Regions from separate parts of the Streptomyces decoyicus genome, predicted to be linked through region 2. Evidence: riboswitches for the same ligand, from Rfam matches in the RefSeq annotation. Region 2 holds a riboswitch; each other region holds the start of a gene.
What was found. A riboswitch is a leader RNA that binds a small molecule or an ion and turns the genes downstream of it on or off. The one in region 2 is predicted to bind cyclic di-AMP.
Positions count from the first base shown of each region.

Region 1: another riboswitch for cyclic di-AMP. It lies ahead of K7C20_RS15110 (LysM peptidoglycan-binding domain-containing protein); the one in region 2 lies ahead of K7C20_RS34155 (C40 family peptidase).
Region 3: another riboswitch for cyclic di-AMP. It lies ahead of K7C20_RS17525 (M23 family metallopeptidase); the one in region 2 lies ahead of K7C20_RS34155 (C40 family peptidase).

Region 1 is NZ_CP082301.1:3,470,963-3,473,218, forward strand. It holds gene eno (phosphopyruvate hydratase) at 1-255, opposite strand, end outside; gene K7C20_RS15110 (LysM peptidoglycan-binding domain-containing protein) at 617-1,282, opposite strand; cyclic di-AMP (ydaO/yuaA leader) riboswitch at 1,290-1,462, opposite strand; gene K7C20_RS15115 (transglycosylase family protein) at 1,715-2,256, opposite strand, start outside.
Region 2 is NZ_CP082301.1:7,829,275-7,831,530, reverse strand. It holds gene K7C20_RS34165 (ATP-dependent Clp protease proteolytic subunit) at 1-78, shown strand, start outside; gene K7C20_RS34160 (hypothetical protein) at 84-392, shown strand; cyclic di-AMP (ydaO/yuaA leader) riboswitch at 680-868, shown strand; gene K7C20_RS34155 (C40 family peptidase) at 873-1,346, shown strand; gene K7C20_RS34150 (LysE family translocator) at 1,588-2,256, opposite strand.
Region 3 is NZ_CP082301.1:4,015,804-4,018,059, forward strand. It holds gene K7C20_RS17520 (aldo/keto reductase) at 1-21, opposite strand, end outside; gene K7C20_RS17525 (M23 family metallopeptidase) at 273-1,406, opposite strand; cyclic di-AMP (ydaO/yuaA leader) riboswitch at 1,418-1,564, opposite strand; gene K7C20_RS17530 (DUF2332 family protein) at 1,857-2,256, shown strand, end outside.

The DNA of each region.
Region 1 (2,256 bases), 4.4 Mb from region 2:
GGTCGCGTCGTAGCCGACGAGCTCCGGGCCGATCTGCTCGATGACGGCCAGGACCGCCTTCTCCACGCCCTTGCCCAGGTAGCGGTTCGGGTCGCCGTCGCGGAGCTCGATGGCCTCGAAGGCGCCGGTGGAGGCACCGGACGGGACGGCGGCACGGCCGGTGCTGCCATCGTCGAGGCCGACCTCGACCTCGACCGTGGGATTACCTCGCGAGTCGAGAATTTCGCGGGCTACGACGACGTCGATCGACGGCACGTTGTCTCCTTCGTGGGTGTCTGGCGTTCTGCGCATGAGCCTAACGGCCCCGGGCGCGTCCGCCTGCCCTTGGCCCGCTCTGTGGGATGGAAAGCCGCGCAAAGCTCCCCGAAGACCCCGTTCACGGGACGCTTAGGCGCATTGTTCGCTGAACGGGAACATTCGCCGGGCTGGAGCGGTCAGCGGCGTGCGCCCGCACCGGCACCGGCCCGGCCTCGGCCCGGCGTCACCCCGGCGCCGCCCCGGGCAGAAGAAACCCCGCCCCGGCGCGCTCGGGGGAAGGGCGCGCCGGGGCGGGGCGGTCTCACGGGGGAAGGGGGCCCGCCGCTCGGGCCCGCCCGCGTCCCGGTGAGGGAGGGACTCAGACGTTGAGCTTCTGACCCGGGAAGATCAGGTTCGGGTTGCCGCCGATGACCGACTTGTTGGCCTTGTAGACCGACTTCCAGTCGCTGCCGTGGGCCTTGGCGATCTTGGCGAGGGTGTCGCCCGCCTTGACGGTGTAGTTGCCGTGGCCCATGGACTTGCGCTCGGTGGACCGCGAGGCGTGCTGCTCGGGGGCGGCCGGGGCCTTCTTCGCCTCGGTCTTGCCCTGGTCCTGCTGCGGCGCGGACTTGGTCTGCGCGGAGCCGGAGGTGTCGACGTCGGCGGCCGGGCCACCGGCGGTCAGGTTGCCGGCACCGGCGCAGGACCAGGCACCCGGGCCCTGGATGGCGAGGAGCTTCTCGGCGGCGGCGATCTGCTGGGACTTGCTGGCCAGGTCGGCGCGCGGCGCGTACTTGGTGCCACCGGCGGCGGCCCAGCTGGAGTTGGAGAACTGCAGGCCACCGTAGTAGCCGTTACCGGTGTTGATCGACCAGTTGCCGCCGGACTCGCACTGGGCGACCTTGTCCCAGGTGGAGACCGAGGCGGCGGAGGCGGAGGTGGCACCCATCAGCGGGACGGCCACGGCAGCACCGGCGATGCCGGCGAGGGTGGCGACGCGGACGGCCTTGGACGGACGACGGTGCTTGCCCTTGATGATCAGCATGGTTCGTTCGTTTCCTCACCGACGCCTACGAGGTGAGCTGTCGGGTTCGGGCTGTGAGAAATCGCCCGGCCGCGTGCGCGTGGCGCACGTGGCTTCACCCCAAGCCGGTGGACCCGCTTTCACGGGTGGGGCCGGCACGTACCTTGGGTCCCCCGCTCCTGCCTTCGGCGCTTGCGCGTCAAGTGCCTCCGATCACCGGCAGGATTCGGCGTGTGATCAAAGGGCCCGCTTTGGCGAGCGGTCCTGACGTTAAGCAGTAACCGCCCTGGGGTTCAAACCCCATCATGTGAACCAAGTTGACCGTTTTTGATCACGGGCAGGTCACATATCCGCAGGTGAACCCCGGTTCGATGAGGCGGGACGAACCGGGGTTCACCGTTAGTCAACGAGAGCCTTGTCTCACTTTCCCCAAAAGCGGGCGAAGGTGGCGAACTACCCTGCCGCGTGCCCCAGATCGAGCAGTTGGCCCGGCTTGATCAGGTCCGCGTCGGAGCCGATGACGCCCTCGTTGCCCTCGTAGAGCGCGGTCCAGCCACCGGGCAGCCGGTGGGCCTGGGCGATGGCTGACAGCGTGTCACCCGGCCGCACGGTGTAGTCGCCGTCGGCCGCCGGGCCCGTGCGGTGCGCGTCATCGCCCCGCGAGGCATGCCGGCCACCCGAGGACCTGTCCTCGTCGTCGCCCGCACCGCCGCGGTGCTTACCCTTCGCGGGCGTCTCCTGCGGGGTGCCGGTGGTGTCCGGACGGCTGCCCCCGTCGGACGGGTCGGCGGACTGCGACGGGTCGCGGTCCCGGTCGCCCGGCGTCGTCGAGTCGTCCGGCGTCGCCGGGTCGGACGGCTCCGGGCTCGTGGACGCGTCGCCGGAGCGGTCGGAATCCGTGGCGTCGGGCGAGGGCGCCGGATCGGACGGCTCGTCGCCGGACTCGTCGTGCTGCTGCCCGGCGGAGTCCGTGTCGTCGTGCGCGCCGGACGAAC
Region 2 (2,256 bases):
GCCGCTCAGGAGTACGGCCTGATCGACGGACTCACCCGCAACCGCAAGCAGTCGGCCCACCTGCCCGTGGCGCGGTGAGCCCGGTGCTGCCCCCCGAACCGCCGCCGCTGCCCGCGCTGACCCGCGCCGAGGGCGAGCTGATCGACAGCTATCTGGAGGTGATCGACCTGCTGGGCCGGATCAACCCGACCCGCTGCGGTGGCACCTACAGCGGACTGCGCGCCGCCCAGGCACTGGTGGGCAAGGCGACCCGTCTACGGGACGCGCTGACACTGATGCACAGCCGGGGCGAGAGCGAAGTGCACCGCGGAACACTGACCCGGGCACTGCGGGTGCTGGACGGCGAACGCCGGACCGGGCTCGTGACGGTGCCGCCACCCGAGGAAATCTGACACGACACGCGCCAGAGGCTGCACATACGGCGTAGCGTCCGCGCCCGATGTGGGGAGGTGACGAATTGCGCGGGGCGGATACATTTTCTCCGGCCCTTGATGTTTCGCCCCTGGTCCGGGGGGTGCAAGACCCCGCGCCGCGGCACCTGAGGGAACAAATCTAACCATTCGGGTCAATTGTGACCCATCTCACATACGGCATTTTCAGCTCGGAATTCGGGTCCCGAGTGCGTGACGATCCCTTCGACGACAAGACCCCGCCACAGCGACGGGGCGGTCCGGACGGGCGCCTAATCCCGCCGCCGTGCGGATGTCCGGTCGACGATGTGGATCGGCGGGAGCGGAGGACCCGAGCAGAGCGGGGTCCCGGCCTTCACGGCCGAGGGCTCCTTGGGGTGAAGCCGTACATACGGCCGGGCATCTTCGCCTGCCCGAACCCGACAGGTCTTCCTTCGCAGGCGGCTGACGAAGGGTTTGCGCATGACCGTGCGCATGCATACGCCGAATCTGCTGGCACGCGCCGGCACTGTCACCGCTCTGACGCTGGTCACCCTCGGCGGGACCACCATGGCTCCAGGAGCGGCCGGGAACGCCGAAGCCGCCTCCGTATCCGTCCATGCGCTGCGGGTCGCGGCTTCCAAGGGAGGATCTCCCTACCGGTACGGCGCCCAAGGGCCGCACGCCTTCGACTGTTCCGGGCTGACGCTGTACTCGTTCAAGCGCGCCGGGCGGGCCCTGCCACGCACCGCCGCCGCGCAGTACAGCCGCACCCGGCACATCTCGGCCGCCTCGCGCCGCCGCGGTGATCTGGTCTTCTTCTACTCGCGCGGCGGCATTTACCACGTCGGTATCTACGCGGGCCGGGGCCGGATGTGGCATGCGCCCAAGGCCGGGAGCGTCGTGCGGCTGGAACGGATCTGGAGCCGCTCGGTCTGGTACGGGCGGGTGCACTGACCTGACCATTCCTCTCACGATCGGTCAATTGCCAGTAGGTTTGGGCCATTTGGCCGGGTGACTTCGCGACTGGGCGAGCTGCTGATGTCCGCGGCCCGCGGGAGCTTCCCGCCCACGGACGGAGCGGTGACCGTGCATTCTGGCCGCCGGGCTCGTGCCGGTGGGCGCCAAGGTGCCGAGGGTGCCGCACGGCGGTCGCGGCTGAGGCGGAGCGGCCGTAGAAGGTTCTGTGGGCGCCCCTTCAGGCGAGCGCCAGTTCCACCAGCAGGATGCCTCCAAGCGCCGTGAGCAGCGCTCCGGTGGTGGCTTCCAGGGCACGGGCCGCCCGCGGGCGGCGCAGCCAGACGCCCAGCCGGTCGACGAGCAGTGCGACGGCGGGGAACCACACCAGTGCCATGGCGACGACCATCGTGGCGAGCAGCAGCGTCCGGGGCAGCGCGGGCTGTCCCGCCGGGACGAACTGCGGGAGCAGGCTGAGGAAGAGAACAGGGGCCTTGGGGTTGAGCGCATTGGTCAGAAAGCCCTGACGCAGGCTCTGTGTGGTGCCCAGGAGAGCGACGGGCCGGGGGACGTCGGCCGGTGCGGTGGCGGCCGGGCCCGCGGTGCGGTCCGTGGTGGCCACAGGGCGGCGGAAGGCCGCGGCCAGGGCGCGGACACCGAGGTACAACAGGTAGCCGCCGCCGAGGAGTTGGACGGCTCCGAAGAGCGTGGGCACGGCGACCAGCACCGCCGCGAGCCCGGCCACCGCCAGCGCGGTGTGCACCAGCAGCCCGCCCGCGACTCCGACGGCGGTCGCCACCCCCGCCCGGCGCGAGTCGAGCGCATTGCGCACCACGACCGCGAAGTCCGCGCCCGGCATGGCGACCATGCCCGCGGCGACTCCGGTGAAGGCGATCAGCTGTCCGTCCAT
Region 3 (2,256 bases), 3.8 Mb from region 2:
GGGGCTTTGTGTCGCGGTCATGCGTGGTGGCAGCGTCGGGGGGCGCGGAGTTATTCCTTCCGCTGCCCCCCAGCAGCCACTTCCGTCAGCAGTGTCACCAGCGGTGTCACACGTTGAGGCCGCGCGTCACGTCCTGCGGCCACGCGTCACGCCTGGAGGCCGCGCGTCAGCCTGCCTTGCGGCCGCACATCACACCTGGAGGCCGCACATCACACCTTGAGGCCGCGCGTCAGCCTGCCTTGAGGCCGTGCGTCACATGTTGAAGCCGCGCCTCACACGTTGATGCCGTGGTCGCGCAGCCACGGCATGGGGTCGATCGGGTCGCCGGCGTCGGGGCGGACCTCCAGGTGGAGGTGCGGGCCGGTGACATTGCCGGTGGCGCCGACGCGGCCGATGACGTCGCCCGTGTTGATCTTGCCGGAGGTCTTCACCATCGAGGACAGGTGGCAGAACCAGAGTTCGGTGCCGTCGTCGAGGGTGACGACGATGCGGTAGCCGTACGAGCCGGCCCAGCCGGCCTGGGTGATGGTGCCGGAGTGCACGGCCTTGACGGGAGTGCCGGTCGGCGCGGCGAAGTCCTGTCCGGTGTGGTCAGCGGCCCAGCGGTCGCCGGCCTGGCCGAAGCTGGCGGTGAGGGTGTACGAGGAGACCGGCGCGATGAAGTTCTTCGCCAGCTTGGCGAGGCGTGCGGCCTCCGCCTTCCGGCGGGCCGCTTCTTCTGCCTCGCGCTTGGCCTCCATTTCGGCCGCCTTCTTGGCTGCTGCGGCCTTCTCGGCCGACTTCTGGTGCGTGGCGGCTTCGGTCTCGGCCTTCTGGAAAGCGGCGTGTTCGGCGGCCTCGCGGGCCTCGCTCTCGGCGGCGCCCTGCTGCGCGTCGGCCTGCTGGAGGATGCGGCTGCGCAGCGCCTCGCCGGCGCCCGTGCCCGAGTCCGTCCCTGAGGCCTGGGTCAGGGGGCCGGAGACGTCCTGAACCGCACCGTCCGTTGCGGAGTCCGCGGCCGCGGCGGAGTCCGTGCCGGAGTCCGAGCCCGAGTCCGATATGAGGTCGCCGACGCCGGAGAGGGACTCGGCGTCCGGGAGTTTGTCGGCGAGGTCGTCGGCCATTCCGCCGACGTCCGGCATGGAGATCGGAACCGCCGGGCGGCCCTCGGCCGTGGCCATTCCGCCGGCGCCGACCGCGGCGATGACACCGACGCCCAGGACCGTGCCGCTGCGGGCGAGTCCGCCGCCGCGCTGCTTGGCCACCCGGTGCTTGCCGCGGACGGAGCGGATGGAGTCCTCGGTGGGATTCCATTCCTCCCACGGTCCGTCGTTCGTGTTGTCCGCATCACCGGGGCCTTGGAAGGCACCTCGGTCATCGAGGTCGTAGGCGGACGGACCCTCGGGGGCAGGCCTGTTGGACGCCACGGGGGCGCTCTCCTTTCCTTCCTTCTCGCCTACCGGGTTAGCTGACGGGTTCGGAGCAGGAAGGTCTCCTACGGGCGCCCGCTGGCGGAGGGCGTCCGATTCACCCCAAGGAAGTGGTTCCCCGGTTCCCTTGGTGCAGTTCGAGGTGCTGGAGGTGCGTGAAAAGCGCGTGCGGGATTCGGCGTCGGCGCGCGGTGCCGCCTCTTGCGACGGCTGGGACGACCGCGCTGCGTTATCGGACAGTAATAGAGATCGCAGCCGAATTCCAAGCCTTCCCGTGAATCCCTGTCGTCTCCGCACAAGGTTTGGCGTGGACTTTTTCGGCCAGCACGGCCACAAACCGGGCGAGTTGACCGTCCGCCTCTAAACGATCTCCCGTTGATTGTGCGTCAGTTGTTATGCGGAGGGGTGCCCCTCGGTTACGGAACGTGAGAGCAGTAACGTCGGATCATGGTCGTCAACGTCGGGAACACCGGGAACGTCGAGAGCGCTGCCGCCGGCGCATGGGGAGTGGCGGGGCGGTACCGGGAGTTCTCCTGGCGTCAGGCCCGGGGGCGGTGCACCGCCCATGAGGAGCTGAGCGCGCGGATCGGCCAGGACCCGGAGCTCTGCGATCTGCTGTCGGGGTCGCTGCCGGCCGGCGACAAACAGCAGCCGGACCTCCTGCTCGCCGCCGTCCGCTATCTCGACGGCCCGCACGCCGAGCTGGGCCCGCGCGGCGACCTGGCTTACGGACGCTGGCGCGAGTGGACCATCCGGCACTGGGACGAAGTGCGCGCGGTGATCATGCAGCGTTCCGCCCGGACCGACGAGCCGGCCCACTGCGCCACCCTGCTGCCGCTGCTCGCCC